2 regions of the Metabacillus schmidteae genome follow, and region 2 is predicted to be linked to the other one. Evidence: riboswitches for the same ligand, from Rfam matches in the RefSeq annotation. Region 2 holds a riboswitch; the other holds the start of a gene.
What was found. A riboswitch is a leader RNA that binds a small molecule or an ion and turns the genes downstream of it on or off. The one in region 2 is predicted to bind FMN.

Region 1: it holds a riboswitch for FMN, as region 2 does, so the genes downstream of both, ribE (riboflavin synthase) here and HWV59_RS00600 (ECF transporter S component) in region 2, are expected to answer to the same signal.

Annotation. Positions count from the first base shown of each region.
Region 1 is NZ_CAESCH010000001.1:3,739,549-3,756,126, reverse strand. Features, by position in the region: gene spoIIAA (anti-sigma F factor antagonist) at 1-147, shown strand, start outside; gene spoIIAB (anti-sigma F factor) at 144-584, shown strand; gene sigF (RNA polymerase sporulation sigma factor SigF) at 598-1,359, shown strand; gene HWV59_RS18320 (stage V sporulation protein AA) at 1,596-2,225, shown strand; gene HWV59_RS18315 (stage V sporulation protein AB) at 2,212-2,634, shown strand; gene spoVAC (stage V sporulation protein AC) at 2,649-3,098, shown strand; gene spoVAD (stage V sporulation protein AD) at 3,114-4,136, shown strand; gene spoVAE (stage V sporulation protein AE) at 4,136-4,486, shown strand; gene HWV59_RS18295 (stage V sporulation protein AE) at 4,493-5,104, shown strand; gene HWV59_RS18290 (spore germination protein) at 5,056-6,534, shown strand; gene lysA (diaminopimelate decarboxylase) at 6,723-8,045, shown strand; gene HWV59_RS18280 (DUF1002 domain-containing protein) at 8,093-8,977, opposite strand; gene HWV59_RS18275 (peptidylprolyl isomerase) at 9,185-9,619, shown strand; FMN riboswitch at 9,782-9,931, shown strand; gene ribE (riboflavin synthase) at 10,128-10,775, shown strand; gene HWV59_RS18265 (bifunctional 3,4-dihydroxy-2-butanone-4-phosphate synthase/GTP cyclohydrolase II) at 10,846-12,039, shown strand; gene ribH (6,7-dimethyl-8-ribityllumazine synthase) at 12,062-12,526, shown strand; gene HWV59_RS18255 (GNAT family N-acetyltransferase) at 12,745-13,098, shown strand; gene HWV59_RS18250 (DUF309 domain-containing protein) at 13,201-13,746, opposite strand; gene HWV59_RS18245 (YjcZ family sporulation protein) at 13,872-13,964, opposite strand; gene HWV59_RS18240 (segregation/condensation protein A) at 14,161-14,907, shown strand; gene scpB (SMC-Scp complex subunit ScpB) at 14,908-15,504, shown strand; gene HWV59_RS18230 (DUF3907 family protein) at 15,654-16,121, shown strand; gene HWV59_RS18225 (D-alanyl-D-alanine carboxypeptidase family protein) at 16,194-16,578, shown strand, end outside.
Region 2 is NZ_CAESCH010000001.1:116,529-133,106, forward strand. Features, by position in the region: gene HWV59_RS00545 (DUF423 domain-containing protein) at 1-364, opposite strand, end outside; gene HWV59_RS00550 (hypothetical protein) at 474-779, opposite strand; gene HWV59_RS00555 (YwdI family protein) at 875-1,174, opposite strand; gene HWV59_RS00560 (uracil-DNA glycosylase) at 1,188-1,367, opposite strand; gene HWV59_RS00565 (uracil-DNA glycosylase) at 1,371-2,054, opposite strand; gene HWV59_RS00570 (glycosyltransferase family 2 protein) at 2,056-2,871, opposite strand; gene HWV59_RS00575 (general stress protein) at 3,021-3,344, shown strand; gene galT (UDP-glucose--hexose-1-phosphate uridylyltransferase) at 3,494-5,020, opposite strand; gene galE (UDP-glucose 4-epimerase GalE) at 5,227-6,216, opposite strand; gene HWV59_RS00590 (galactokinase) at 6,232-7,407, opposite strand; gene HWV59_RS00595 (AraC family transcriptional regulator) at 7,640-8,494, shown strand; gene HWV59_RS00600 (ECF transporter S component) at 8,602-9,162, opposite strand; FMN riboswitch at 9,328-9,459, opposite strand; gene HWV59_RS00605 (hypothetical protein) at 9,682-9,936, opposite strand; gene HWV59_RS00610 (NAD(P)/FAD-dependent oxidoreductase) at 10,014-10,931, opposite strand; gene HWV59_RS00615 (SDR family oxidoreductase) at 11,362-12,267, opposite strand; gene HWV59_RS00620 (TolB family protein) at 12,360-13,658, opposite strand; gene nfsA (oxygen-insensitive NADPH nitroreductase) at 13,870-14,619, opposite strand; gene HWV59_RS00630 (MFS transporter) at 14,688-15,896, opposite strand; gene HWV59_RS00635 (spore morphogenesis/germination protein YwcE) at 16,273-16,554, shown strand.

The DNA of each region.
Region 1 (16,578 bases), 3.6 Mb from region 2:
CAAATAAAAGCAACTGGCGGGGAAATGGTCGTATGTGCAATTTCTCCAGCAGTAAAACGTTTATTTGATATGTCAGGTTTGTTTAAAATTATTCGATTAGAAGAAGATGAGCTCAAAGCGCTCCAGACTTTGGGGGTGGCATCATGAAAAACGAAATGAACCTTCAGTTTTCTGCGCTAAGCCAAAATGAATCATTTGCAAGGGTAACGGTAGCAGCATTTATTACCCAATTGGATCCCACAATGGATGAATTAACTGAGATTAAAACAGTGGTGTCGGAAGCTGTTACGAATGCCATTATCCATGGATATGATAATGATCCTAATGGAATTGTTTATATCTCTGTTGCGCTAGAGGATGGAATTGTCCAATTAACGATCCGTGATGAAGGGATAGGAATTGTTGATGTAGAAGAGGCAAGACAGCCTCTATATACGACAAAACCAGAACTGGAGAGATCTGGAATGGGCTTTACGATCATGGAGAACTTCATGGATGAAATTACTGTAGAGTCATCTGAATCAACAGGAACAACTGTCAAATTGGTAAAACATTTATCGAAAAGTAAAGCTTTATGCAATTAAAGGGAGACTTGCTATGGATGTGGAGGTCAAGAAAGATCAATCAAATACACAGTTAAAGGACCATGAGGTTAAGGAATTAATTCGTCGTAGTCAAGAAGGTGACCAAGAAGCACGAGATTTAATTATCCAAAAAAACATGAGGTTAGTTTGGTCTGTTGTCCAACGTTTTTTAAATCGTGGATATGAACCTGATGATTTATTTCAAATAGGTAGTATTGGATTACTGAAATCTGTTGATAAATTTGATTTATCTTATGACGTTAGATTTTCAACCTATGCTGTACCAATGATTATTGGTGAAATTCAACGTTTTATTCGCGATGATGGTACGGTGAAAGTGAGCCGTTCCTTAAAGGAACTTGGAAATAAAATCAGACGCGCCAGAGATGAATTATCAAAGACAATGGGAAAAGTACCAACAGTTGCAGAAATAGCCTCCTATCTTGATATTGCTCCTGAAGATGTTGTACTTGCACAGGAAGCTGTCAGAGCACCTTCATCTATCCATGAAACTGTTTATGAAAATGATGGAGATCCCATTACATTGCTTGATCAAATTGCGGATAATACGGAAACAAAGTGGTTTGATAAAATTGTATTAAAGGACGCCATCCGCGACTTAGACGAGCGGGAGAGACTCATTGTGTTCCTGCGATATTATAAAGATCAAACTCAGTCAGAGGTAGCGGATCGACTGGGAATATCTCAAGTACAAGTTTCAAGGCTTGAGAAAAAGATACTACAGCAAATGAAAGAAAAGATGAATCAAATATAAGAGGAAGAATTATTGATTATTACTCCGTTTAATCAGGAGGATAATGAATATTCTTCCTCTTTTTTTATTTTCTTCCTCAACAATCCAATGGTAATTGTTGGACTTTATTACAGGACTGCATGATTAAAATTAAGGCAATGCATACTACTTATACAATCAAATGTTTTATTTGTTAAAGATCTAATATAAAGACAAAGAAAGTATCATCTATTACATTCATTAGGAAGTGAACCTTGATGGATAAGACGGTATATATTAGACTTCGTCACCGAATTCAAGTACATCCTAACGATGTTATTACAATTGAAAGAATTGCACTCATCGTAGGCAATAAGGAATTGACGGGAAAGCTAAAGAACATCGTGATTCATGAAGTCCAGTTAAGTGATAAAAATATGGTGGTCATCGATGTTATGCATGTCATAAAGGAAATACACAAGTATGACAATCAAATCGATGTTCAAGCTTTAGGGTCAAACCAAACAATTGTCGAAATCATGTACAAAAAAAAGAAGCTATCTCCTTTATTATTTTGCATTGTCTGGTTATTACTCTTTATTGGAGCCGGATTGGCGATTATGAATTTCCACGAGGATGTTAGTATGCAGGCTGTTCATCAACGTATATACAAAATTGTAACAGGAAAAGAAAATGCTCAGCCGCTAATTCTGCAAATTCCTTATTCAATAGGATTGGGATTAGGAATGATATTGTTTTTTAATCACTTATTTAAAAAGAGAATTAACGAAGAACCAAGTCCCTTAGAGGTAGAGATTTTTAACTATCAACTTGATTTAGATCAATATGTAGCGATGAATGAAAATAAAGAAAATTTAAACGCAAATAATGATCATGATAGTAAATAGCATAATTCTTATCATTATTGGATTATCCGGGGGGCTTGTTGTAGGTTCTGGTTTTGTTGCATTTTTAGCTGTTCTAGGAATTATTCCAAGACTAACACAGCTAACAAAAACCTATCAGTTTATTCATGTATATGAAGGGGCTATTATATTAGGCGCTGTTTTGGTAGGATGGGTCAGCTTAAGAAATAGTATGCTGTTTCAATCAGAGCTTTGGTTAGTCCCGATTGGTCTATTATGTGGAATATTTATAGGAATGTTAGCTGCAGCACTAACCGAAGTTTTAAATGTTTTCCCTATTTTAGCTAAGAGGGTTGGGCTTGGAGAAAAGATTGTTGTTTTGTTAATGGCTATTGTATTTGGGAAAATTGTCGGTTCATTATTTCATTGGATGTATTTTGTAAATCAATAAGGAGGGTCTTATATATGGCCAAAATGAAAGAAGATTATAAGAATAAAATAAAAGATTATCAGCCGAAACCACCATATTTTATTAATTGCCTAAAGGCGTTTCTGATTGGTGGATTTATTTGTTTATGTGGTCAGGCCATTCAGAATTTTTATATGAATGTTTTCAACTTTTCAGAAAAAGATGCAGGAAATCCGACTGTTGCCACGTTGATTCTAATATCTGCTTTACTAACGGGAATTGGTATTTATGATAAGCTTGGACAGTTTGCAGGAGCGGGATCTGCGGTACCTGTAACAGGGTTTGCTAATTCGATGACAAGTGCTGCAATAGAACATAGAAGTGAAGGTATTGTGTTGGGAGTTGCAACCAATATGTTTAAGTTGGCAGGAAGTGTCATTGTTTTTGGTGTTGTGGCAGCCTATATAGTCGGAATGATTCGCTATTTTTATGGACTAGCATTTTAAGGTGGGGTGGAAATATTGAAACTAACAGGAAAGCAAACATGGCAATTTGAGAATCCTTTATTTGTTCATTCAAGTGGAACAGCTGTCGGACCAAAGGAAGCGGATGGACCACTGGGGCAATATTTTGACGTTAAACATAAAGAACTTCATTGTGGTGAAGACAACTGGGAGCTAGCAGAACGAAGATTAATGGAGCAGGCAGTTGAGCAATGTCTTACCAAAGGAAATAAAACAATAGATGATATAGATTTATTTTTAGCAGGAGATTTACTGAACCAAAACGTAACGGCTAATTATGTAGCAAGACATCTCAGTCTTCCTTTTCTTTGTATGTTTGGAGCTTGTTCAACATCTATGGAAACTGTAGCACTTGGTTCCGCATTAGTTGATGGTGGCTTTGCTAATCAAGTAATTGCAGCAACAAGTAGTCACAATGCAACAGCAGAAAGGCAGTTCCGTTATCCAACAGAATACGGGGGCCAAAAGCCTGATACTGCAACCTATACAGTAACGGGCTCAGGGGCTGTTTTAATTAATAAAGAAGTTAGTGATATTAAAATCACAGCTGCGACAATCGGGAAAGTCGCAGACTTAGGGATTAAGGATCCTTTCGATATGGGTTCAGCAATGGCACCTGCTGCAGCAGATACAATTGCACAGCATCTTAAGGATTTAAACAGAACTCCAGAGGATTATGATCTTTTTCTAACAGGAGATCTCTCAGGAGTTGGTAGTCCAATTGTAAAAGAGTTGCTGAAAGAGGAAGGCTATGATGTACATGACAAGCATAATGATTGTGGCTTAATGGTTTTTCGTCCAGATCAAAAAGTATTTGCCGGTGGCAGTGGTTGTGGTTGTTCAGCTGTCGTAACATATGGACATATATTTAACGAGCTCAGGGCTGGTAATTTAAGACGAGTATTAGTTGTAGCAACCGGTGCACTACTTAGTCCAACAATGATTCAGCAAAAAGAATCAATACCAACGATTGCACATGGAGTTGTTTTCGAAAGAGCAAATGGAGGAGTGATTGGCTAATGGAATATTTGTTAGCTTTTGTTGTCGGAGGAGCGATTTGTGTAATCGGACAAATCCTATTAGATGTTTTTAAATTAACACCGGCACATGTTATGAGTTCTTTTGTTGTATCAGGGGCCATACTGGATGGGTTTGGTATATATGATAATTTAATAAAGTTTGCTGGAGCTGGAGCAACCGTACCTATCACAAGTTTTGGACACTCTCTCCTGCATGGGGCAATGGAACAAGCTAAGGAGCATGGCTTTATTGGCATAGGTATTGGTATATTTGAACTAACGTCAGCAGGTATTTCAGCAGCAATTTTGTTTGCATTCATTATGGCACTTATCTTTAAACCGAAAGGATAGGTCACATTGGCAGAAAAAGTGAGGGTCATTATTGTAACTGATGGAGATGAATATGCTGCAAGAACAGTTGAATATGTGGCAGCCCAAATAGGGGGAAGAGCCATTTCACAAACCCAAGGGAATCCTACTATATTAAGTGGACCCCAAATAGTTGAGCTAATTCTTCAGGCAAAAAATGACCCTGTCTTTGTCATGTTTGACGATTGTGGATTATTAGGAGAAGGGGCTGGAGAAGTGGCTTTGAAATACGTCGCTGAACACCCCAAAGTAGAGGTGCTTGGAGTAATTGCAGTAGCATCTAAAACACATCAGACAGAGTGGACGAGAGTTGATGTTAGTATTGACCGATTTGGTGAATTAACTGAATACGGTGTAGATAAAAGCGGACTAAAAGACATTGAACTTGGAAGAATAAGCGGTGATACGGTGTATTGTTTAGATCAGTTAAAGGTTCCGATTATTGTTGGAATTGGAGATATTGGAAAAATGGCAAGAAAAGATAGTGTGAAGAATGGATCGCCAATCACATTAAAAGCTGTTGAATTGATACTAGAAAGGAGCGGTTCCGATTGTCAACAGAGAAGGAAGCTAAACAGTACCCAATCACGGGAAACTTAGCAGAAAGCGAAAGGTTTTTTACCGAACATGTTGGTTTAAATACGAGCTTTGATTTAGGTGTCAGGAAATTATCCTTATTAGACTTTCAAGTCAATATGTATTATTTAAACGGTCTATGTGATACGAATTATATTACGCAAATATTAAAGAATGTAACATTAATTAACGATAGTGAAGTAAATCATATAAAATTTAAAGAAATTTTAGAAAATAGAATTGTTAACCAATCCGTCCAAAAAATAAAAACGCTGGATGAAGTGGTGGACCAGGTTCTTTCGGGATTAATTGTATTTCTTATGGAAGGCTCTGACTATGGACTTGTTGTTGATGTGAGAAGTTATCCCGGTCGACAACCTCAAGAGCCGGATACAGAGAAGATTGTTCGTGGAGCAAGAGATGGTTTTGTTGAGAATATTATCGTTAACACAGGCTTAATTCGAAGAAGAATTAGAGATGAGCGTTTGCGATATGAAATGATGAAAATTGGTGAACGTTCAAAAACAGATGTTTGTCTTGCTTACATTAAAGATGTGGCTGATCCCGGACTAATTAAAACCATAAAAAAAGAACTTGACACAATTAAAGTTGATGGAATAACGATGGCAGATAAAACGGTTGAAGAATTCTTAGTTCGACAGGGCTACAATCCTTATCCTCTGGTTAGGTATACAGAAAGACCGGATGTTGCAGCAAATCACTTGTTAGAAGGTCATGTATTGATTATAGTTGATACATCACCTAGTGTCATTATCACTCCTACAACATTTTTTCATCATGTTCAGCATGCAGAAGAATATCGTCAAGCTCCTGCTGTTGGTACGTTTTTACGTTGGGTCCGATTTTTGGGAATTATTGCATCAATTTTTCTTTTACCATTATGGTTTTTATTTTGTTTAGAGCCGTCACTTTTACCAGAAAATATTGCTTTTATTGGTCCTAATGAAGAGAAAAATATCCCTATTGTTATCCAAATATTTTTAGCTGATTTTGGGATAGAGTTTTTAAGAATGGCTGCGATACATACGCCGACATCTCTTTCTACTGCGATGGGTCTAATCGCAGCAGCGTTGATTGGTCAAATTGCGATTGACGTTGGATTGTTTGTTCCGGAGGTAATCTTATATGTAGCGGTTGCAGCAATCGGAACATTTGCAACACCAAGCTATGAATTAAGTGTTGCGAATAAGATATCAAGGTTATTATTGTTAGTTGCAGTTGCAGCTTTCAAATTAGAGGGATTTGTGATTGGATGTACAGTTTTTATCATCTTGCTTGTAAGAATAAGATCTTTGAACACTCCTTATCTGTGGCCATTTCTACCATTTAATGCAAAGGCCTTATGGCAAATCATTGTTAGGACTTCTGTGCCGGGCGCAAAGCTAAGACCAAGTATTGTCCATCCTCAAAATGTAAAAAAACAACCGAATTAGGGTAAAGTGACATTGAAAGAACCCCTCTTTTATGATATTGTATGTTTAATTTCATGCAGAATTTTCATAACAGACAGTTAATAACCAGCTGGTGTTAACTGTCTTTTTCCTTGTTAATTAATCTTCTATTGATTGGTTTTCAAGATAAGAAAACGTAAAAGCCTAGTTGTAGAAAGAGGGGATACATTTTGTTCTTACATGGTACTAGCAATATAAATGAAAAAGGACATTTAGAAATAGGCGGAGTGGATACCATTCAATTAGCGAAAGAATATGGTACACCTCTTTATATTTACGATGTAGCGTTAATAAGAGAACGCGCTCGAAGCTTTAAAGAAGCATTTGAAAAAATGGGCGTAAAAGCACAAGTTGCTTATGCAAGTAAAGCATTTTCATCGATTGCCATGTTTCAGCTGATTAATGAGGAAGGACTTTCATTGGATGTTGTCTCTGGTGGTGAATTGTATACTGCAATTGCTTCCGGATTTCCTGCATCAAGAATCCATTTACATGGAAACAATAAAAGCAAATCAGAACTTAAAATGGCTTTAGACCATCAGGTAGGGTGTATTGTTGTAGATAACTTCTATGAAATTGAAATGTTAGAAGAACTAACAAAAGCATCTGAACAAAAAGTAGCAGTTTTGCTACGTGTTACACCTGGTGTTGAAGCACATACTCATGATTATATTACTACAGGCCAAGAAGATTCAAAATTTGGATTTGGTTTGTTAAATGGACAAATTGAGAAGGCTATTGAAGCAGTGTTAAAATCAAGTCATATTCATTTGCTTGGAATTCACTGCCATATTGGTTCTCAAATATTTGATACTGCCGGATTTGTTCTTGCAGCAGAAAGAGTATTTGATAAAATCAAGGAATGGCAAAGTCAATTCTCATTTATCCCGGAAGTTGTTAATCTGGGTGGAGGATTTGGAATTCGCTACACAGCAGAAGATGAGCCGCTTCCAGCTACTTATTATGTCGAAAAAATTGTTGAAGCAGTTAAAACACAAGTAAATGAAATGGGCATTGAAATGCCCGAAATTTGGATTGAGCCAGGTCGCTCCCTAGTAGGAGATGCAGGAACAACATTATATACAACCGGATCAACAAAATCTGTTCCAAATATTAGGGAGTATATTGCAATTGATGGGGGAATGAGTGATAATATTCGTCCAGCTTTATATCAAGCCAAATATGAAGCAGTATTAGCAAATCGCGCATTAGAAAAGCATGATGTCCCGGTTTCAGTCGCAGGAAAATGCTGTGAAAGTGGAGATATGTTAATTTGGGACCTGCCATTACCAGAGGTTAAGCCAAATGATATTTTGGCCGTATTCTGTACAGGTGCTTATGGCTATTCAATGGCTAATAATTATAACAGAATCCCAAGACCGGCAGTTGTTTTTGTTGAAAATGGCGAAGCGCAACTTGTAGTGAAAAGAGAGAGTTTTGAAGATTTGATTGTGAATGATCTTCCCTTTCAATCGAAAGTAATTAATAAATAATAAAAAAACAAGAGCGGTGTTAAAAATACACACGCTCTTGTTTTTTATTATGCGGATTGCTCATTATTTGTAAAGATAGAAATAATCGCATTCCATAATGCTATAAAGAATTCTTTTACTTGCTGTAGAAAAGTTTGGCCTTCCTCAGAATTCAGAAAATTTGAGATTTTATCCCTTGCCTGATCGAGCTGATCACCAACCTGATTCCAATCGATATTTATATCCTTCATCTTATTAAACAAATCAATTAAACTATTGATATCTTCTTCTGAAAGTGTAATACCTAAATCATTTGCTGCATTTTCAATCATTGTACGTAATTCCGCATCGGTCTCAGGAATACCATTTTTGGCAATGTCATCCTTGATTTTTGCCATTAAAGCTGATGCATTTTCCGCTCCAACCTCATCACCCAATTTTGCTGTTGTGACAAGTTCTTCATTCGCAACCTGTTTTACATCTTCCGGTATAGCTTCTTCAGAAGAAATCTCATAAGCCTTGATTAAACCTGTTAAGGCAGCAGTACCTGAAACTTCAAAAGGTGCGGTAACATAAATGGACGCATCTTTAACACCTGCTGTCATGAGGGCATTTAAATACATTTCATCCGTTACCCAGTTGATATTCTTTGTTTTAACTTCAAGACCTGAACCAGCTTTTTCAATTGTAATACTTGTTGACGATATAGCCTTCGTTCCGATTGTTGCTTTTGGAATATAATCACCTAAATATTGATGTTCTTCCTCATTAGAAACTGTGATGATTTGATCATCTGCAGTTGCATTCATTTCATTAAGAATCGTTTGTTTTTGTTCTTCTGTTAAATTTTCTCCAAGCGTAATAATCATATCCCCCACTACTGCATCTGCGTATGTTAAGGATGGAAAAGCAAATAAAAGTAAAGCGATGAAACTAACTATATATTTCTTCAAAATAATGCCTCCTTATTCAAACAATGACTGGCTCTCCTCATCTATTATAGAGCTTTTTATAAAATGTCAATACATTCAACATGGAAATTAAGAATTTCTTAATATTATTTATTAACGATCTATTTGGTATTCCTCCCTTGAGTATAGTAGAATAGGTAGGTATTCATGTCTATTAGACGTACAAAACATATTGGAGGTTTCATACATATGAAAAAAGCACAAATTACAATGGAAAATGGCGATGTAATGACAATGGAGCTTTACCAAAATGAAGCACCAGGAACAGTTGCTAACTTTGAAAAGCTTGCTAATGAAGGATTTTATAATGGCTTAACATTTCACCGTGTTATCCCTGGGTTTGTAGCACAAGGTGGTTGTCCGCATGGAACTGGAACTGGAGGACCTGGCTATACGATTAAGTGTGAAACACAAGGTAATCCACACAAGCATGAAGCAGGATCCCTTTCAATGGCACATGCAGGGAAAGATACAGGCGGCAGCCAATTCTTTATCGTTCACGAGCCACAACCTCATTTAAACGGGGTTCATACTGTTTTTGGTAAAGTAGTGGATAATCTAGAAGCTGTTTATAAAATTAAACCAAATGATGTAATGAAAGAAGTAAAGGTTTTTGAAGAATAAAATCTAAAAAATTTTAGAACTGTCTAGTATATGGGCAGTTCTTTTTCATTGCCAGGAAAGTTTAACAATAAATTTACCTTTTAATTTCTAAAAATGAAACATAAAGATTGCAACATGCTCGTTATATGGATAAAATATAATTTATAATTTCATATTTCGTTTTACATTCTTCGGGGCAGGGTGGAATTCCCTACCGGCGGTGATGAAGGGGAGTGACTCTTCTAAGTCCGTGACCCGTAAACATTAATTGTTACGGTGGATCTAGTGAGATTCTAGGGCCGACAGTGAAAGTCTGGATGGGAGAAGAATTGCGTGAATTTTTTGCGGTGTATTAAAGTCTGTGAAAAAAATAGACATTTAATACTCTTATTTGACATACTCAAATATCAATTTCTGACAATTTCCAAGCCCCTAGTCTCTTTGACAGTGGGCTTTTTTTGCATTGCATAATATATGCAATGCAATGTAAACGTAAATATGACATGTATAAAAGGAAGGAGGAAATCGTGTGTTTACAGGGATCATTGAAGAAATTGGCACAGTTCAAAGTGTACAAAGCTCAAAAGAAGCGATCGTTTTCACAATAGGAGCAAAACATATACTTAAAGATGTAGCTTTAGGGGACAGTATTTCAGTAAATGGAGTATGCTTAACAGTCACACAATTCTCGGCTGCTTCTTTCTCAGTTGATGTAATGCCTGAAACGGTTAGAAGCACATCTTTATCCCTTTTAAAAAAAGGGTCAACAGTAAACTTGGAGAGAGCAATGGCAGCGAACGGAAGATTCGGCGGTCACTTTGTTTCTGGACATGTTGACGGTATTGGAAAGATCGTGAAAAAACAGCAAGTGTCTAATGCAGTTTATTATGAAATACAAGTGCCTGAAGAATTAACTAGTACCTTGATCCATAAAGGTTCTATTACAGTAGATGGAATAAGCCTGACGATTTTTGGGTTAGAGAAAGAAAAAGTAGTCATTTCTATTATTCCTCATACTTTAGGTGAAACCATTTTAGGAACAAAGGGTGTTGGTGATATTGTGAACATCGAATGTGATATGGTTGGGAAATATATAAAAAAATTTGTTTCTCAACAAGATAACACAAAAGGCTCTTCATTAAGTAAATCATTTTTAGAAGAAAATGGCTTTGTCTAAGGATAGACAATAAACAACAGCTGACTAGCAGGTTGTTAGCCAATGTAACATATATGAAGGGAGTTATATCATGTTCAATACAATCGAAGAGGCAATTACAGATTTGAGAGATGGTAAAGTAGTCATTGTTGTAGATGACGAGGACCGTGAAAATGAAGGAGATTTTGTTTCCCTGGCTGATAGAGTGACTCCTGAAGTAATTAATTTCATGATAAAGCATGGTAGAGGGCTTGTATGTGTTCCAATAACAGAAAATCAGGCAGCTAAATTGGATCTTTCTCCTATGGTCTCTCAAAATACCGATCCACATGGAACGGCTTTCACCGTTAGTGTTGACCATAAAACAAATTCAACAGGAATTAGTGCATTTGAACGTGCCGATACTGTAAAAGCACTTTTATCGGAAGATTCAAAGCCCGCAGATTTCAAGAGACCAGGACATACATTTCCATTAATTGCAAAAGAAGGTGGAGTTCTCCGTAGAGCTGGTCACACTGAAGCAGCAGTAGATTTGTCCCGTCTATGTGGTGCAAAGCCTGGTGGAGTCATTTGTGAGATTATTAAAGAAGATGGTACGATGGCAAGAGTGCCTGACTTATTAGTCCTTGCTAAAGAGCTTGACTTGAAAATTATTACGATTAAGGATTTAATTAAATATCGTAATCAGAGAGAAAAGTTGGTTAAGAAAGAAGTTGAAATTGAGCTGCCAACTGAATTTGGTTCTTTTAGAGCTATAGGCTATTCTAATGTTTTAGATCAAAAAGAACATGTTGCATTTGTGAAAGGCGATATTAGCCCTGAAGAAGAGATATTAGTAAGAGTCCATTCTGAATGTCTTACAGGAGATGTATTTGGATCTTACAGATGTGACTGTGGCCCCCAATTACATGCTGCACTTTCTCAAATTGAGAAAGAAGGAAAAGGGGTTTTACTCTACATGAGGCAAGAGGGTAGAGGGATAGGTCTACTAAATAAGATGAGGGCTTATAAGCTTCAGGAACAAGGGTATGATACCGTTGTAGCAAATGAAAAATTAGGATTTGCTCCTGATTTAAGAGATTATGGCATCGGTGCTCAGATTCTTAAAGATCTGGGAATTGAAAAAATGAAGCTCTTGACAAATAATCCGCGTAAGATTGCTGGACTTGAAGGCTATGGCTTAACAATTGTCGATAGAGTACCGATTGAAATGCCTGCAAGAGAAGAAAATGAAAATTACTTAAGAACAAAATATGAAAAACTAGGTCATTACTTACATTTTTAAATCGAAAGTTGGAGGAATAATAATGAAAACATTTGAAGGACATTTAATTGGAAGTGGATTGAAAGTTGCAATTGTAGTAGCACGTTTTAATGAGTTTATTACTTCTAAGCTATTAGGAGGAGCAGAAGATGCTTTGAAAAGACATGGCGTCGAAGAATCAGATGTAACTGTTGCTTGGGTTCCAGGTGCATTTGAATTACCTTTAGTTTCAAAAAAATTAGCTGAATCAGGAAAATATGATGCGGTTATCACTCTGGGTACTGTGATTCGTGGTGCTACAACTCACTATGATTATGTTTGTAATGAAGCAGCAAAAGGAGTTTCACAAGCTTCTCTAACAACAGGTGTACCGGTTATTTTCGGTGTTCTAACAACTGAATCGATTGAGCAAGCTGTCGAAAGAGCAGGAACGAAAGCAGGTAATAAAGGCTATGAAGCTGCTGTTACTGCAATTGAAATGGGTAACTTATTAAAGGCTCTTGATTAATTTTTCCAAAAAAGGTGTTTAAAATCGTCGAAAAACTGTATATAATGATTGAGTAACAATTGATTAATTTGAATCATATATATAGTTGTATTTTACTTTTGTTATGTCTGTAGTTAATTAGTGACACCTGCTAAAGCATGGCTAATAAAAACTGATTTTGTACGGTTTCAAACACTTTGCTTTCATTTTGAAAGCTAATTCGTTAATGAGGGGTATCTATGTTAATTCGCTTTAAAAAAAGTTTTGAAAAAATTGCGATGGGCCTTCTTTCCTTTATGCCGGCAGAAAAGGACTTAAAGCAATTACAACAAACAATAAAACAATATGAAACATTAGATGATTGGCAATTGTTTTTATGGAAGCAAGACGAAGATATCATTGGTGCAATTGGTGTCGTGTTTAAAGATGAAAACACTGTTGAAGTTCAACATATTTCCGTTAATCCTTCCCACCGACAACAAGGAATTGGTAAACAAATGGTTCAAGCTGTTACAGATCTTTATAAGAAGAAAACAGTTATTCCAAATAACGAAACAGAATCATTTTTCAAAAAATGTAGAGATTGTAAATAGTAATTTTAAAATTTAAGGGTCAGACTTCATAATAAATTTACGCTTCCTATCGATCTTACTAAGGTGGCGTTAGAAAAATTATTGAAGACTGACCCTTACCTATTAGGATTCCATGTTATTTTTATGAGACCTTTCCACTTTTCTTTTTTCTAATTGAAATAAACGCTCTTCAATGACGTCTGTTCTATCCCGTCTTTTATGTCTATGAATAAGCTCTTTATCTGTTAAATTACTCTCAGCTCCCCATTCTATTCCTTCATTTTTGCAAATTGAAAGGCATTCTTTCATTAATTCTTTATTTTTGATCGGAAGGTCGATGCTTGTATATGGTCGTTGATGTTGAATTTCATTTTTTCTCTTAACGAGTAACTTCATTAGCAGATCACTATGTAAACCTAACTTTTCGATATGGTCTCGTTCACTTTCTATAATACCTATAGCGTTAGAAATCATTTTTAAAGCTCCGCTAAAATTTCCTCTTCTATGATGGTAAAGCGCAACAGCGATTTGAATTAACCCAACCCAGTATTTCTTTCTATCCTTAAGTACATCCTTTTTCCAGTGTTCTTCAAGCACTTCATGGCATTCAAAATAATCTCGATCACAATGAAAATGCAAGAGGTAATCAATATATGCACGATCAAACATTGTATGATAACACCTTCAATTCAATAAATTTTTAATGACAGTGTACCATAAAACAACATTCTCAATTTGAAAAAGCAATAAAAAATTTTGAGGTTGCTGAGAATCCAGCAACCTCTTTTATCAAATTATAACCAAGCAGCACCAACGATAATTAATAAGATAAACAATACAACAATTAACGCAAACCCTGCACCGTAATTATAACCTTGATCACCCATGTTTTGAATCCTCCTTCAAGTTTAGCTTTTATACACTTGTAATATATGAGTGAAAGTTGAAATTGTATAGGCAGGAGTCCAGCTTTTAAAGTTTTTAGGTATTTTAAAAGTGTTTGCCAAAGAAATAATTATTGGACATGTTAAGAAAATACTCTATACTATATGGTGGCAAGTAGTAAGATTGGTGGGATAGAATTTGCAATATCATGTAAAAATAGACGCTTTTGAAGGACCTTTAGATTTATTACTTCATTTAATAAACCGATTAGAAATTGATATATACGATATTCCTGTCTCAGAAATAACAGAGCAATATATGCTATATATTCATACAATGCAAGAGCTTCATCTTGATATTGCTTCTGAATATTTAGTTATGGCAGCGACATTACTGTCAATAAAAAGTAGAATGTTGCTCCCGAAACAAGAAGAAGACTTATTTGAAGACGAATATGGAGAAGAACCTGAGGAAGATCCACGTGATGAGTTAATGAGACGGTTAATTGAGTACCGTAGATTTAAAGAAGCGGCAGATGACCTTAGGACACTTGAAGAAGATCGTTCTCACGTTTATACTAAGGCACCAAGTGATTTAAGTGAATTTGTAACAGAATCAACAACACAAATAGATTCCTTAAATGTTACCATTTATGATATGTTAGGCGCTTTTCAGAAAATGTTGCGGAGAAAGAAAATTCAAAAGCCGGTACAAACCAAAATAGCGCGTCAAGAAATTCCAATTGAAAAAAGAATGGAAGAAATATTAGCTGACTTAAAGTCAAGACCAGGCAGGAGGAAATTTCATGATTTGTTTCCTTCTAATATTAAAGAGCACTTAGTTGTGACTTTTTTAGCCATATTAGAGCTAATGAAAACACGTTCAATAGTTATTGAGCAAGAAAACAATTTTTCAGATATTTATGTTATGGGGAGTGAATCTTAGATGACCTTAGGTGTGATTGAGTGGAATTCAATCGTAGAAGCATTATTATTTGCCTCAGGTGACGAGGGTCTTTCCCTTAAACAATTAATAATGGTTTTAGAGGTTGAAGAGCAGGAAGTCGTTGCTATTATGAAAGAGCTAGCGGAAAATTATAAACAGAATGACAGGGGAATTGAGCTAGTAGAGGTTGCCGGTCAATATCAACTGACAACAAAAAAAGAGCATGCAGCATATTTAAAGAAATTAGTTGAATCACCTGGGAGTGGCTCACTTTCACAGGCTGCATTGGAAACATTAGCTATTGTTGCATATAAACAGCCTATTACAAGAGCAGAAATTGAAGAAATTCGCGGTGTGAAAACAGAAAGACCGATTCAAACACTTGTATCAAAAATACTTATTAAAGAAGTTGGAAGGGCCGAGGGAACAGGCCGTGCAATATTGTATGGAACAACCAAGGAATTTCTGGAATATTTTGGGCTTAAATCGATAAAAGAACTTCCGCCACTTCCGGAAAAAGCTGATAATGAATTTGAACAAGAAGAAGCTGATCTTTTCTTTGAAAAGTTTAACGAAACACTGGAAGATTTGAACTAATTTTGACTGACCTGAAAAAATATTTTTAGGTCAGTCTTTTTTTTTTGAAAAGACAATATGATGTAGTGTATATAAAGGCTTTTAGTCATATTAAAGTAAATTGTTAATAGGTCCTTTTATTAACTAAATCTTGAAGAGGTGTATGATGAATGACAGCGATATTATTAAGAGTTGAAACGAAAAAAGTAGCCGCTTTCTTAGAGAACATTGTCGAGCAGCTAACTGAATATGTAAATTCGATTACGATACATTCCCTAGGACAAGAAGGAATATTTGATCATGAATATCTTCTAGAGTTATTAAAAACAACCCGGAGATTATTAGTTTTTTGTGAGGAAGGACTTGAAGCATGTAATAGTATTCTCAAAAAAAAGTCAACTGATGAAGAATATATGAAACATGTGCTGGATAAGGTTTATTGTCAATGTATTGAAAGGTTTTTTCATCCCAAAAATGATGTATGGTATGAAAATAGTCGAAGTTCCTATTCGGATGAACACTGTATAGTATTTAGAAAAGCTGTCCCTCCTACATATGTTTCATTTATTTATTCGATAGAATTAGAATTTCAAATGATACGTGAACAAATGGAGCACAGGGTACAGTCACAATTTTAATTTTTCATTCATAAGCTTTGTCCACGTGCATAAACTTGTACAAAACGAACGAGTAAGGGACGTGGATGCTTTATGCTGCACATGAAGAAAGTGACAACAGGGATTATCATTATGATCTTATTACTTTGCTGTAATCTTACGCAGACCTCTGCTATTGGTGTAAGTGCTCAAGCAGCCATTCTAATAGATCAAGAGTCTGGAAGGGTGTTATATGAAAAACAGGCACATCAGAAAATGAGAATTGCAAGTATCACGAAAATAATGACCGCAATTCTTGCAATTGAATCTGGTAAGTTAAATGAAATGGTCGCAGTAAGTGAGAGAGCGCTTCAAGCGGAGGGATCTTCGATTTATTTACAAAAAGGGGAAAAGATTAAACTAGAGGACTTAGTCTATGGACTAATGCTTAGGTCTGGAAATGATGCAGCTGTAGCCATTGCCGAACATGTTGGAGGTA
Region 2 (16,578 bases):
AACGAATGGCTGCATACCCAATCAATAGCCAGCCACCTAAAAACGCTAAGCCGCCAAGTGGAGTAATGGCACCTAAAATACTAATTTGTGTCACACTAAGCACATAGAGACTTCCTGAGAATAAAACAATACCTGCTAAGAATAACCATCCTGCTGTTGTGACTGCGCCAATATTAGTAAACTTATCAACTAAAAAAGCAACGATAAAAAGGCCTCCGGCATGAAACATTTGATATTGCACACCTGTTTGCCATGTTTTTAAGTATTTTTCAGGAATCTTTCCTTCTAATCCATGGGCACCAAAAGCTCCTAGCGCTACTGCTAAAAACCCATTAATTACACCTAGAATAAGAAAAAGCTTCATCAGAACACACCTCCCCCTTCATCTTACCCTACTATCATATAATTTCAACTTTAAATCTTGACTAAATAATGGAGTTTTTATCAAAATGAAAAAGAGCCTTTACGGCCCCTTATCGATTTTGCAAATATACCTTCAGTACATCTGCCACTTTATGTTCATTTCCTAACGCTTTAATATGATAATGGTCTCCATCTACTACTGATTGAAAATCAGAGATTCCTTCATTTCTCAGGAAATCATCAATATCAGAAACGGATTCCTGTGCTGTTAATAAGTACTTCTGACCAACATAATCCTGATTTACATAGACATCATATCGATCTTGGGAAAGCTTTGTTGAAGAGAAATCATCATAAGCTCCCATCGTAAATCTCCCAATTCCGATTCCTCCATTTAAAAATTCATCATATACCATTTCTCTAACCTCCACTTTGATATTTAATTATCATTGTGTCCCGATTAGATTAGAATATGATGGATTTCTTTGGAGTGATTTAACATATACTGGAATTAGAAATCAAATAAAGAGTCCCCGTTTGCGTCTTCTTCCTTAAGTGAACCGGAATTTGCTGGATTTTTAACAACCGTTGCCATATTTCCCATCATTTTTTGAAGCTCAGCAGGATTAATTGAGCTTGGAGAAGAGGATGGTAAAGGTTGTACCTGTGGTGATTTCTCGTCTAAAATTAATTCACATAGCGACTGAATGACGACAATTCGCTCTCTTCTTTCCTTTTCTGATTGACTGTTTTTCGCTTTTATTATTTCACTTTCCATTTTAGAAAGAAGCTTTGATATTGGTATATCCACGTTTATTCCTCCATTATGCCTTCAATGGCTTCTGTTCATATTTTAAGCAGGCCATTCCCGATGATCTTTTTACCATGATGGCCGGCCTGCCGGCAGATTTAAACCCGTATGCCCTGCAGCCATTTGGAAATCTTGTATCCCATGTCACATAAAAATGCTTGCACTTTACACAATTTATTGTCGTTTCTTTCATCATTCATTCTCCCTTATTTTTTAAGGTCCAATCAATTTCACCTAACCCGTGCTTCTTTAAAAATTCATTTGACTTTGAAAAAGGTCTACTACCAAAGAATCCTTTTCTTGCTGAAAATGGACTTGGATGGGCCGACTCAATAATCAAATGCTTTTGTGAGGTAATCAACTGTTTTTTGGCTTGTGCATGCTTGCCCCATAAGATAAAGACAATTGGCTTTTCATGATTATTTAGTACGTGTATGATTTCATCCGTTAAGAGTTCCCATCCTTTTCCTTTATGGGAATTAGGCTCACCTTCTCTTACTGTTAACACTGTGTTTAAAAGCAGAACACCTTGCTTTGCCCAATCTACTAATGAGCCATTTTCAGGCTTGTCACACTTTATATCCTCACAAAGCTCTGTGAAAATATTTCGCAAGGAAGGAGGCAGCTTTTCCCCTGGTTGAACAGAGAAACTTAAACCCTGTGCCTGCCCTTCTCCATGATATGGATCTTGACCGATGATGACAACCTTCACATCTCCATATGGTGTTTCATTTAAAGCCCGAAAAATATCGTCAGGCTTTGGAAAAATTGTGTGTTGCTTATATTCTTCATCTAAAAACTCTATTAGTTTTTTATAATAGTCCTTTTGAAATTGCTCACTTAATAAGTTGTTCCAGCTTTGTTCAATTTTAACATTCATCTTATGTTTCCCCTCGTATACAATAACGAGTATGGATTGGTTGACCATCCCATACAATCGTTGTTTTTGCTTCGCGCTCCTTCATTTCCGGCTCTTCCAACAAAACAAAGAAATTTTTCTGTGGCAGAGATCCTAATTGATGTTTTTCGCATAATTTATCCAAATAACTTTTCCGTTTATCATTTAGGCTTGCAGATTGGTTTGTCCCACTCTCTGCAAATGCATATATCACACTGGCAACTGGTACTCTTTTCACCTGACAAACCTGTGCAGCTCTTAAAATAAAATCCCAATCCCAATAGTTATGCATAGTTGGATCAAACATTCCGATTCTGTCATGCAATTCCTTCTTATACACGCTTCCTGATGGAACATAGGTCGAAAACTTCCTCATTCCTTGCTCATCATAGTGATAGGCAAACGTTCGTCTTTTAATAGGAATACGGGTTTTCCCCTGTTTGTCAAACGTCACAATTTCCGCGTCAAAGTAAACAAAGTCTGCCCCACGTAGTGCTTCTTTTGCATATTCCACATGGTTTGCAGAGAGTAAATCATCATCATCACAAAGCATAATATAATCTCCCGTTACTAGACTAACTCCCATATTTCTGGCTCGAACATGCTTGACATTTTCTTGCAGTTCAATTGCTTTGATCGGCAGCTCTGTATAAAGAGTAATAACTTCTTCAATGTTCTCTCCACCATCATTCACAATAATGATCTCATATGGTGCCTCAGTTTGGAGGGAAATCGATTCAAGAAGCTCGGCTAATTCGTCCAGTCGATTATGTGTAACAATCACAATGGATATTTTCATCTTAATCACCTGTTCATTCATATTCTTTTATTTTAACAAACAGCTTACTGCCTTTATAGGTAAAACGTCTTTTTAATCTATAACTTATTTTCCCAACATGTTTTATTTATATAAACACGGGGTACATGTTTAGTAACAATGCAAAGGAGATGATGAACTTGAAAACATATGTTGTAGAAAATGGTGTACAAGCTACAGAGATTATCGAGAGACTTGAAGGTGAAGGATGTCAAAAAGATCACATCTATTTATTTGCACATGATTCTGACCGTTCAAAACACTTAACAGAAAACACAGACACTCGTCATATCGGGTTAAAAGAAGAAGGAGTCTTTGATAAAGTGGCTAATGTCTTTCGCTCTCGAGGAGATGAACTGAGAGAAAGAATGACATCACTAGGGGTTTCCCAAGAAAAAGCAAACGAATTAGAGAGAGAGCTTGATGAAGGTAGAGTTGTCATTGTGGCTCATTAATGATGATAGGGACAGTTTATAGCTGTCCCTTTGTTTAATAAAAAAATACCTCCTTACAAGTAAGGAGGCCACATACATATATAAAAATTAGGGGGGGATTACTAGCATCATTGACACTTTTGATACATCTTATACTAGTAAATTGAAATTTATTTTAGAGAAGCTTTCAATTGCTGAACAAAGCGGTGAAACCCTTGTCGGCCAGCTTCATCCTGCTTGAATACACCTGCATGCTCTAAGATGGTTGCAAAAACATGTCCTACTTCTTTTAACAGAACATCATAAACATTTTTTTCGGTTAAATCCGGGTGTTTTTCATATACCTGTTTGGCCCATTCAACATGCTTGTTAATTTCTTCGTCTTTTTCAATCTCAGCTAAGCCATCAGCTTCAACAAGGAAAGCTGCTAGTTTTTTCAGCTCATCTAGTAATCTTCCCGGTAATACAGCTAACCCCATAACCTCAATTAAACCGATATTTTCTTTTTTAATATGATGAACCTCTTGATGTGGATGGAAAATTCCTAATGGATGCTCATCATTTGTTCGGTTGTTTCTTAATACTAAATCAAGTTCAAAAAGCTTGCCCCTTCTTCTGGCAATCGGTGTGATTGTGTTATGTGGAGTTTCACCGGAAAATGCGTGTATGTCTACAGCTTCGTCACTATAGTTCTTCCATTCCTGTAAAATATCATCTGCTGCTTCCATTAAGTCTGCTTGATTTGTTCCTTGAAGACGCAGGACAGACATCGGCCATTTCACGATCGAGAAATCAATGGATGGATATTTGCTCACAGAAAATGTATGCATTTTTTCTGCAACCTCCATCGGAAATGTATGGTGTCCTCCCTGGAAATGGTCATGGCTTAAAATAGAGCCGCCAACAATCGGTAAATCTGCGTTTGATCCTAGGAAATAATGCGGATACTGCTCAACAAAATGCAGTAACTTTTTAAAAGTTTCCTTAGAAATTTTCATCGGCTTATGCTCACCGGCAAGAACAATGGCATGCTCATTGTAATACACATATGGTGAAAACTGAAGAAACCACTGCTCATCATCTAATGTAACAGGGATTATGCGGTGATTTTGCCTTGCCGGGTGATCTATGCGACCTGCATATCCCACATTCTCCTTACATAATAAACAAGAAGGATATTCACTTTTTTGCATGTTTCTCGCAGCTGCAATCGCGGCTGGATCTTTTTCAGGCTTTGACAAATTGATCGTCATTTGCAGGTCGCCATATTCTGTACCAACAAGCCATTTTTCATTTTTCGCAATCCGATCTGTACGAATATAATGAACATCCTGTGAGAAATGATAAAACCATTCTGTCGCTTGTTTTGGTCCAGCCTGAAAAACAAGCTCATCAAATCGACGTATGATTTCTCCTTGTGATGGAACAAGACAGCCCATAATTTTCGTGTCCAGCAAATCACGGAATGTCACAGTGTTATCTTTGATAAGACCTTTTTCTGCTGCCCAATCCAGTATATTTTCTAAAATCGATACAGGAGATTCCAACTCTTCATCTTCGATTGTTACAGCCTTCGTATCAGAAAGCTGTAACACCTCTAAGATTTTATTTCGAGCTAAATCCACGTCCCAGATTGTGATGATTTCCTTTTTTAAAGCAAATTGAAGCAATCGTTCTATTTCTTTATCAATATGAATAGACACGGTATACACCCTCTCGTCTTTTGACCAAAAGCGTAAGCGCCTTGTTCAGCCCCGACAAGCATAAGACGATTTAGAATAGAAGGCGTTCTTTGCCTTCAATTCTAAATTGGCTAGACCCTAGAGGGGCTAGGCGCTGAAGCTGGATGTCGAAGCGCTTAGCCAAAATTCATAAAAAATTTAGTATTTTAAACAACAAAAATTTATTTTTGATAGCCTTTAGGATTCTTTTGGAACCAGTTCCACGCACTTTCAATCATCGTGTGAAGATCAGCATATTTAGGCTTCCATCCTAGTTCCTTTATGGCTTTTTCGGATGATGCTATTAATACAGCAGGGTCTCCTGCACGGCGTGGTGCTACTTCGGCAGGTATTGGATGACCTGTTACTTTACGAGCTGTTTCAATGACTTCTTTTACAGAAAAGCCGTTTCCATTGCCGAGATTATACGTAGCACTTGTATTTTCTTTGCGCAGCTTTTCAATCGCCAAAATATGGGCATCGGCTAAGTCTGTTACATGGATATAATCTCTTATACATGTACCGTCTTCTGTTTTATAGTCATCACCAAAGATCATAATTTTCTCACGATCTCCTAATGCTACTTGTAAGATGATTGGAATTAAGTGTGTTTCCGGGTCATGATCTTCACCAAGTTTTCCTTTCATATGAGCACCTGCTACATTGAAATAGCGAAGCACAACATATTTTAACCCGTATGCTTGTTCACTCCACTTTAGCATTTTTTCAACCGCAAGCTTTGTTTCTCCATATGGATTTGTCGGAACAGTTGGATCCGTTTCAACGATCGGAATATTTTCTGCTTCACCATAAGTTGCAGCTGTTGATGAAAAGACAATTTTCTTCACATTAAATTCTGTCATGACCTTTAAAAGGCACATTGTTCCGTACACATTATTTTCATAGTATTGCAGTGGTTTTTCAACACTCTCACCAACTAATGAATCAGCAGCAAAGTGAATGACCGCTTCTATCTCATTTTCTTGAAAAACGCTTTTTAGAAAAGCTTCATCACGTAAGTCACCGTTGTAAAGTTTTGCTCCTTCTAAAACAGCTGGAAGATGTCCCTTTTGAAGATTATCAACCACCACTACCTCTTCATTACGATCTAGTAGCTCAGACACCGTGTGACTCCCAATATATCCTGCTCCACCACATACTAATACTGCCATCTTTTCATCCTCCACTTAATTCATTTTTATTTCTTTTGCTCCATCGCCAACATTCGCTACGTAAAAATCAGCCTCTAACCCTGTTTTTTCGTTATAACGCTTGCCTACTTCTCGAATAAATTCTTCGATTTTATCATTTTTTACAATTGATACTGTACATCCTCCAAAGCCTGCACCTGTCATTCTTGAGCCAATTACACCATCTTGGCTAAGAGCTGCTTCTACTAATGTGTCTAATTCAAAACCAGTTACCTCATAATCATCTCTTAACGATGTATGAGAATCACACATTAGCTGACCGAAGCTTTTAATATCACCTTGCTGCAGTTTTTCAACTGCTTGAATCGTTCGTGCATTTTCATAAACAGCATGCTTTGCACGTTTTTGATCAAGTTCATTTTTGATTAGGTGACGATGACTTTCGAATTGCTCCGGTGTAAGGTCGCCAAGAGATTGAATCGAAATTTGAGTTTGTATTTGTGAAAGAGCACGTTCACATTCAGAGCGCCTTTCATTGTACTTTGAGTCCGCAAGTGCTCTGCGTTTATTTGTGTTTGCAATGACAAGAGATGCATCCTCAAGGACTATGGGGCTATATTGATAGTCAAGTGTTTGACAATTTAACAGAATTGCATTGTCTTCTCTTCCCATTCCTATGGCAAATTGATCCATAATGCCACAGCTTACCCCAATAAACTCATTTTCTGCATGCTGACTCATTTTAACAAGATCAACACGACTAAACGTTGTTTCCAATATTGATTGTAAAGCAACTGCTGTTACAAGTTCAATAGATGCTGAAGAAGATAAACCCGCACCATTTGGAATATTTCCGTAGAATAAAACATCCAATCCTGTTTCTACCTGAACACCTCGATCTGCGAACTCTTTTATGACTCCTTTAGGATAATTGGCCCAGTCATGTTCTTTTTCAAGCGCAAGTTGATCTTGAGTTGATAATTCAATAATTCCTTTATCAGGGAAATTTACTGAATACAGACGGATAGACTTGTCATTTCTTGGTGCTACCAATGCGTATGTTCCAAATGTTAAAGCACATGGAAACACATGACCGCCATTATAATCTGTATGTTCACCTATTAAATTCACTCTGCCCGGCGCAAAAAATGTGCGAACAGACTGATCTGTTTTGAATATTTGTTTAAACTGGTCTAGTAATTGATCTATCATTGAAAATCACCCTTCATCTCGCATTTTTGGTTTGTGATAGCGTTATCTTTATTGTAAGTTTCAATTTTTCATTGAACAATGGTAAAATTATTTTATTAATTAGCACTTTTTTGCTTAGAATAAGCTTTTATATACAAGGATTTTAACTATATCAAACACTATTCTGATTAATACATAAGTCTTTTTTTGCTCAGTTTAGATAAAAAGGGTAAGAAAGGGGGATTTTTTTGCTATGGAAAAGAAAAAAGGAGCCATTGTCTTTCGTTTTAATGAGCCACATGTGAACAGTGTTGCTCAAATTTGGTCTGTTGGTTGGGATGAGCAAGCTTCATCCATTTACTCTTGGAGCGGAACGGAGAGAAAGGATCAAGATAAATACATCTTTCAATATACGTTATCTGGACATGGTGAAATCAATATTGATGGTAAGGTACATCAATTAAAAGCAGGTCATGCATTTATTGTCAGCAGCCCCAGCAATTATCATTATTATTTACCAGAACATTCATCGAAATGGGAATTTCTCTATTTAACCCTATACGGAAATGAAGCAAGACGCTGCTGGGAGCATGTAAAGAAATCAGACAACCAGGTTATCCGATTTCACCCGGAATCAACACTCATTAAGTTTCTTAAGCAAATTTACGATGATTCTATCGAGAAAAAAATAACAAATGCCTATCACGGATCAAGCATCGCCTATCAATTTCTAATGGAATTGTCTTTATCATTAAAAACAGTTGATAAATATATGGAGGATTGGTCAGAGGGAGTCATAAGCGCCGTATTATTCGCTAAAAACTATTACCAGGATGACATTGGAGCTGAAGAAATGGCAGAGGCTTCAAAATTATCAAAGTATCATTTCACTAGACTATTTAAAGAAGAAACTGGAACAACTCCTATTCAATATTTAACAAATATCCGACTGCAAAAGGCCATCGAGCTTTTGCAGCATACTAAATACACGGTTGATGAAATCGCGCAATTAGTCGGTTATAAAAATGCTAACTACCTAAACAAGATTACACGCAAACTCACTGGGAAATCACCAGGTGAAATTAGGCAAGAGAGACATACTGTTTAGGTTTGAATCAAATGTTGTCTCTTGCAAAATTTATTCCTTTTCCCTGATATTAACCTTTTGGGCAAAAAATAACCCCCAGTAAACCACTGGGGACGATCATATTTCTTTTATGCAAATTTCGCCATCCAACTTTTAAGTCGGACAAATACCAATACAAACAAAGTTGACATTAGGACACCTTTTACTACGTTAAACGGTAATATCGCAGGTATAACTAAATTGCGCATATCAGGTGCCTGCATGAAGTAGGTATATGCCGGAAGTATAAATAAATAGTTTAATATACTCATAACAATCGCCATTGAAAGTGTTCCAACCGCCAGGGCAATCATTATCCCTTTTCTTGTTTCCATTCTTTTATATACATAATACGTAGGTAAAATAAAGACAACTCCTGCTAAGAAGTTTGCAATGTGACCAACAGGCACTCCAGTTGGGCTCCCCATCATTAAGAAATTAATAATATTTTTAATTAAAACGACTAAGACACCTGCCAATGGACCAAACATAACAGTTGCAAGTAGCGCAGGAATGTCACTAAAATCAATGAATAAAAAGGTGGGAAATAGTGGTAACGGAAAAACTAAAAGCATTAATAAATACGATATACTGCTAAGCATTGCAACTGATGCCATTGTTCTTACACTAAATTTTTCTGTTCTAATCATTTGTATCTCTCCTCCATTGATCCATCGCGTTTGGAAGAGGTGTTCGCAAAGTAAGATACCTTATGTTGATAACGTATAAAAAACTCCCTCACAAATGTATGAGGGAGTTTACGAAGGCATCCTAAATAAACGTTCATCAAGTCATTTTTTGAACGTTAGCTGAACCTCCATCTTCTCCCATCCAGACTATACTGTCGGCTTTGGAATTGCACCAAATCCTGCCTAAAAGGCTCGCGGGCTTAAAGAAAATCTCTTATTACCGCCGATCGGGAATTTCACCCTGCCCCGAAGATAGATCATTATTTTGTTTATGTCTTAATTATACAGAAAACTTCATTTTTTAAAAGAGATTTGCATTTTATTCCTAGATAATCACTTGGTATAAATTGTCCCTTTTTTATTAGAAAAACTTGGCCTATCGCCAAGTCCTAATGTGAAAGCTATAGTTTTTCTTATCCTATTACCCATAAAATTTCATGCTTTATGAAAGTATAAAAATAGACTCGTGTGTTCGTTCTCTCAATTATTTAGATCTATCTGAATGGTCCCTTTTTGATGCATAATCGTCATCTTTGTTCCCGGAGTCATGATGTTTTCCAAAATATCCTTTGCCGCTTGTAAGGCAAACTCAATTCTTTCCAGCTTTTCTGTTACTTCTTCATGTTGGGTGATTGGGTAATCTGAAAGCTTTTGTGTGTACTCAAAAGACGTTTGATGATACTCAGCCAGTTTTTCATACACTTCATCGTACAAATCCTCAATTTCTTTTCGCAAATCCAACCTCTCCCTTTTTGATTCCTACTCACTCTATGATACAAAACATCATGAAGAAGGAAAACAGAGATTTCACGTCACTGATTATTTTTCAGTAACCGTTTATGAATCCATATGGCCGCCTGACATCCGTCTGCCATTGCGATGGTCACCTGCTCTGAATGGGCAATAAGATCTCCTGCTGCCCACACATTTGTTATATTTGTTTCCTTTGTTCGAGGATCTACAAGAACATGCTTGTTTTCAAGTCTTTCTACACCTAGTTGCTTTGCAAGCTCAGAATGAACGGCATTGCCGCCAAATCCAATAAATCCTTTATCACCCTGAATGGTTTGTCCATTTTTTAATGTTACCCCTTTAAAGTCAGATTCATTTTCAGTAACAATTGCCTCAATCTCTTCATGAATAACATCTATGTTCTTTTGCTTTAACTTCTCTAATAATGACTGCTCCACTTCTCCATCATGATTGATGAATGTAATCTTTTCTGTCCAATATGTTAAGGTTAACGCCAAACTTGCACCTGTTTTTCCGGATCCTAACAGAAGAACATGCTGATTTCTTACCTCATAGCCATCACAATCTGGACATACATAGATAGAAACACCTAAACATGGGATAATATTTTTTATCTCCGGAATTCGATCTTTAATTCCTGTGGATAACAGAAGCGTTGTGGATTCATATGTTTTACCGGATTCAGTTTTCACTGATATTCTTTCATTACTCTTTTTTGCTTCGATAACATAGTCCTTTATAAATTCAATTCCATATTGTGCTGCTTGTTTTTTACCTAGATCTCTAAGAGTTTCACCGCTTACTCCATCCGGCCATCCCAATATATTGTGGTAGCCTCTGCATAAGTTTGATCTTCCATCTTCAGAATCAATCACCATTACTTTATGCATATATCTTCCTAATTGAATCGCTGCCTGCAAGCCCGCAATTCCTGCTCCAACGATGATACATTCATATGTATTTGTTTTTTCAGTCATCATGACACGTCCTTTAAAATTAAGTACTAGTTATGATTTGTCAAAAAGAAACGGTTCATACAATGAACAAAAGCGCAAGCGCCTTGATCAGCCACAGTTCAGGAATTTTATAAATTCCTAAGCAAAGATAAAGGGACCGTCTTTGTAAACGGTCCCTTATTTTAAATTTTATTTTTCACATGTGGATAACTGCGCTTTCATTTAGAAAATGTTGATATTGCTTACAGTTTTCCACTTTTATATCGTAAAAATTTAGATATTAACAGCCTATTACCTAGTTAACAACAACTTATCCACAAAAGTTATCAACATATCCACATTTACTATCCACATTTTGTGTGGGTACATTCGTTCGCCACAATATATATAGGACTTTTATCCACTATACACAAGTTATTCACAGGGTTATTTTATAGTTCCTAAGTTGCGGTTACGACGTTCTGAATTGACCTCCATTTACATGCAAAACCTGACCTGTTACATAACGTGAATCATCTGATGCAAGATACACATATGCAGGTGCAAGCTCGAATGGCTGTCCAGGTCGTTTCATTTTGGAGTCTAAACCAAATGTTGCGACATTTTCCGCTGAAAAGCTCGAGGGAATTAATGGAGTCCATATTGGACCTGGTGCTATCCCATTCACCCTTATCTGTTTATCCACAAGAGACAGTGACAAAGATCTTGTAAACGTTGTGATGGCTCCTTTTGTCGCAGAATAATCAATCAATGTTTTGTTTCCTTCATATGCAGTGACAGATGTTGTGTTAATAATTGAGCTTCCCTTTTCTAAATAAGGCAGGCTTGCTTTGACCATATAGAAAAAGGCAAATATATTTGTTTTGAACGTTTTTTCCAGTTGCTCTGCTGATATATCTAAAATGCTTTTTTGAACATACTGTACAGCATGGTTATTGACAACAACATCTAATCGGCCGAACGTTCGAATGGCTGATTTGACAACTTCATAGGATGATTGTTCCCGTGATAAATCTCCGGGGCAAAGTAAACATTTCCCACCCAGTTCTTCAATTCTTCGCTTTGTCGCCTGGGCATCTTGATGCTCATTATAATAAGGAATAACAACTGCCGCTCCCTCTTTTACAAAGGCATAGGCAACCGCCCTTCCAATTCCGCTATCTCCCCCAGTTATAATTGCTACTTTATTCTTTAACTTTCCACTTCCTTTATAGCCATCCCACTCTGAGATTGGTGGAGGAGTCATTTCAAATTCAAAACCTGGATGACGATTTTGATGTTGTGGTGGAAATACAATTGGCTGCACCTTTGTCTTTTGCTTTTTCCCATAATACGGATAAACAGGATATGGATACATGTATGGCCCTCCCAGCTTTGCATACTTCGCTTAAAATCTATTCACCAACAGCTTGTAGAAATAACAAAAATCCTAAAGAAATAAACATTTCCTTAGGATCTTCTAGTAAATCTTTTTAGGATAAATGAAAATAGTATGAGAAGTAACGAACAAACAAACATCGTAATCGCCACCATCCCCAGTCCTATTCCGTACCAAGGGTTTGTGAAAAAACCAATGATAAAGCTGCCAACAAACGTGAGAACAGCTAGAGCAAGACTAACTAATGATGGCAAGTAAACTTTACCTGACTTTCTTTGAGCAATCAAAATCAATCCAGCAAAAAAGAGAATATAATAAACAGCTATTGCTTGTTCACTTAGCATAAACCCAATTGTTTTTGGAATAAAGTAACTTCCGCTAGAGGCAGGTAGATCAAGGTTTATTAACTCCGGTTTACCATTACCTTTAAGAGATACTGACATTAATTGATATTCCTCCGGTTCCCCCGGCCAATTTTCATAATGCAAAAATGCAATTTCATCCTTTTCATGCAAAAAGACAGGTGACTGCACATTTGCTTGTAAATCTGTTAATTGATTCGTTTTATTACTTTCGATATTTTTTACAAATAACTCATAATGAAACAAGCTAGTATTCTTTGATTGTTCAGTTACTGCTGTATAAGCGAGCAATGTACCATCTTTAGACAGAACGGAAGAATACATATCATCTTTGATTTGTGCAACGGATGATTCGGTTTTTTTCTCTAAAGAATAGGCAACAAGCTGTTCAGTCGTTTTATATAAACTGTAATACAAAGTCTTTCCATCAGCTGAAATAGAAAGATCATTCATTGAAAAATGATCTCTGTCTGTTAGTTGATCAACTTGATCACTCTGACGATGAACTTGATAAAGATCAAATCCTTCTTTTGTTTCACCTTCTGATTTCCCAACTTCAGAAGCAGGCATTGCAACAAAGTATATAGACTCCTTGTCAGGGGCAAAAACAGCATCTGTTACATGAAGACTATCCAGCGCTAACCGCTTTGCATTACTACCATCATGATTCATTACGGTAATTGTTTGAATACGTTGATCATCCTCTGTCAAAAACAGCAGTTCTTCTCCATCAGATGAATATTTTGGTGAATGTGATCTTCCTTCTATTTTCTCACTTAATCTAGTAACATCCGTCCCATCCAGATTTGACACATAAATCGCTTCATGACCATCTAAAAAATACGAAAACGCAACTCGAGAATCATCTGGACCTATATCAAATTCCTGTCCTAACCCTGTGTAAAAACGATATGGATCTTCTTCTTGAAGGGTTTGGTAAAGAATCGAGCCTAGCATGAGTAATAAACTTACCACTGTAAAGATGAGAACAATTCGCTGTTTTTTCAAGCTTTTTCAGCTCCTTTCTTTATCTATCATATGCAACGGAATAATCCGGTAATTACTAAAATCTTCTATCTTTTTTGCCATTATACTATATTTAGCAGTCTTACTATAGGAAATCTAATAAATTAGAATAACTCGCCTTGTATGCGTAAGCCTTTGTTTTTCTTAATGTACAAAAAAGCCAGATGCATAAAAGCACCTGACTATAATAGATTTATCGCTTATTAAATCCTTTTTTCTCTACAAATTCTTTCATATACATTCTAGTAGGTTTTGATAATAAGCCTGCCATTTGACCTGTCCAAGTGTCTTTTCTTTCACCATTCGTCCGCTGTTCATAGTATTCAGAAATTTGTTCGTCATACTCTTTTAACTGATTGATATACCTGGTTTGATCTTGTTGATATTCATCTTCATGATACACATGCTCAAGCGGCAGTCTTTGCTTTTGATCCGGCTGCTGCGCAGGATATCCGACCGCAATACCGAATACAGGAAGAACATGTGCAGGAGTTTTTAATAAACTTGACACTTCTGATAATTGGTTTCTTAGACCTCCGATATAAACAGCACCAAGACCAATGGATTCAGCAGCGAGCACAGCATTTTGCGCTGCAAGAGCTGCATCAATCACAGCTACCATAAATTTTTCCGTACTCTCCAGAACTTCACTCGCATCATGATTATATTGACCAGCAATTAATTGATGTCGGTGCAAATCGGCACAAAAGACAAAGAAATGTCCATTTTCCGCTACATATTTCTGGCCACCTGCTAACTCTGCCAGCTTCAGCTTTTTTTCTTTATCCTTTACACCAATAATCGAATATGCCTGAATAAAGCTTGAAGTAGATGCTGCCTGGGCACTTTGAACGATTACTTGAATTTGTTCGTCTGTTAATGCTTTATCCTCAAATTTGCGGATGGAACGATGATTTAATATCGTTTTAATTACATCATTCAAGGTTATTGCCTCCTTTTTTCTATTATAAAAAGGATAACTCTTTTTCCTCTCATCACATACTAATCTGCTTATATTAATTCTTTCTGCTTTGTTTCTTCACCGAGCAGTAACACAGCTAGAGCTCCAATAATAATGGATATTGCAAAAATTAGAAAGATGATGTTGATTGAATATTCAGCTGCTACTAAATATCCGACAAGTAAGGGTCCTAAAATTCCACCAACTCTTCCAAATGATGCAGCTAGTCCTGCTCCAGTTCCGCGCACCTCTGTTGGATAGTGCTCAGGTGTATAGGCATAAAGCGCACCCCATGCCCCTAGGTTAAAGAATGACAAAAAGATACCTGATGTTAGTAATAATGGTAGAGTATCAGCATTTCCGAAGAAATAAGCACTAAAGGCTGTCCCAATTAAAAACGTAATGAGGACAAATTTTCGACCTGCGCGTTCAATTAGGTATGCAGCAACAAAATAGCCTGGAAGCTGGGCAAGTGTCATGATAAGCACATACTGAAAGCTTTTTATTAAGCTAAAGCCTTTTAACACCATCACACTTGGTAACCAAAGAAACATACCGTAATAGGAAAATACTACGCAAAACCATAGAATCCAAAGCATGGCTGTTTGTTTTACATAAGGCTTAGCCCATACCTTGGAAATTTTTGTGAACGGGGATTCCTTTTGTTTCGTCACACCAACCGCTTGAAATCTTGGAGAGTCCGGTAGTTTCATTCTTAAATACAATGCATAAAATGCTGGTAGAGCACTTAATAAAAGTGCAGCTTGCCAACCATATGTAGGGATAACGAAATAAGAGATTAGTGCAGCGATTAACCAGCCACCAGCCCAAAAGCTTTCTAATAAGACAACAACTTTTCCACGTTCATTAGCAGGAACACTTTCAGACACTAATGTAGATGCAACCGGAAGCTCTCCTCCTAACCCGGCACCAATAAAAAACCTTAAAATAAGAAACAGTGCATAGGAGGTGACAAATGCAGAAAGACCACTTCCCACTGAGAAAAGTAACAGAGTAATAATAAATACTTGCTTTCGGCCGACTTTATCAGCCATTAATCCAAACACTAAAGCTCCTACTGCCATTCCAATTGAATTTACACTGCCGATCCAGCCCATTTGGGAAGAAGTTAAATTCCAATCCTTTTGAAGAGCTGCAATGATGAATGAAAGAATTCCGACATCCATAGCATCAAACATCCATCCTAATCCTGCAATACTTAGAAGCTTTCGTCTGGAAATTTCCTGAGTTGTTTTCATGTAATCCACCTTTCCTTAAGGCTTTTCCAAGTATACTTCCATGTTTCATCTTTATCATACGGGGAAACGTATAACTAGTAGTACAAAGAAAGTGCATGAAATGTAAAAGAAACACGACAAGTTCTTGAGTAAAACCTGAATCTTACTTACTTACAAAACATATACTATTTACTCTCCATCTTCACTTATACTCTAAACAAATTCTTGTCGTCAATGTATATTGCTTAACATGCCAAAATCTTTTTTACTCCATGCACTTTTCTCTTTATTTCTTGTTGGCAAGTATGTTATAGTAATTGTAACAAAAAGTTCACAAAATGTTACTAATTAGGACACAGACTTGTAAGCGATACCAATGTTAAGGGAGTGTGTCAAAATGGATGTATTTTTTGCTTATTTATTAATAGGAACAGCAACCCCATTGTTTTTATGGAAGGAAAATAGAAAGCTTGCTATATTACAAGTACCACTTATTATTCTGATGTGGACAACATTAATTCTCTATATGTACTCTGATTTCGGAACTGGCCACCTTGTGTTTGGATCAATGTTCATTTTTAATATCGTTGCAGCACACTTAACTGTTCTTTATGTTCTTTGGAAATCTGAACTACCGGAATTCTTACAAAGCAGAACTGACGAGAACTATATTCATTAAGAACAAAAGCGCAAGCGCCTTGAT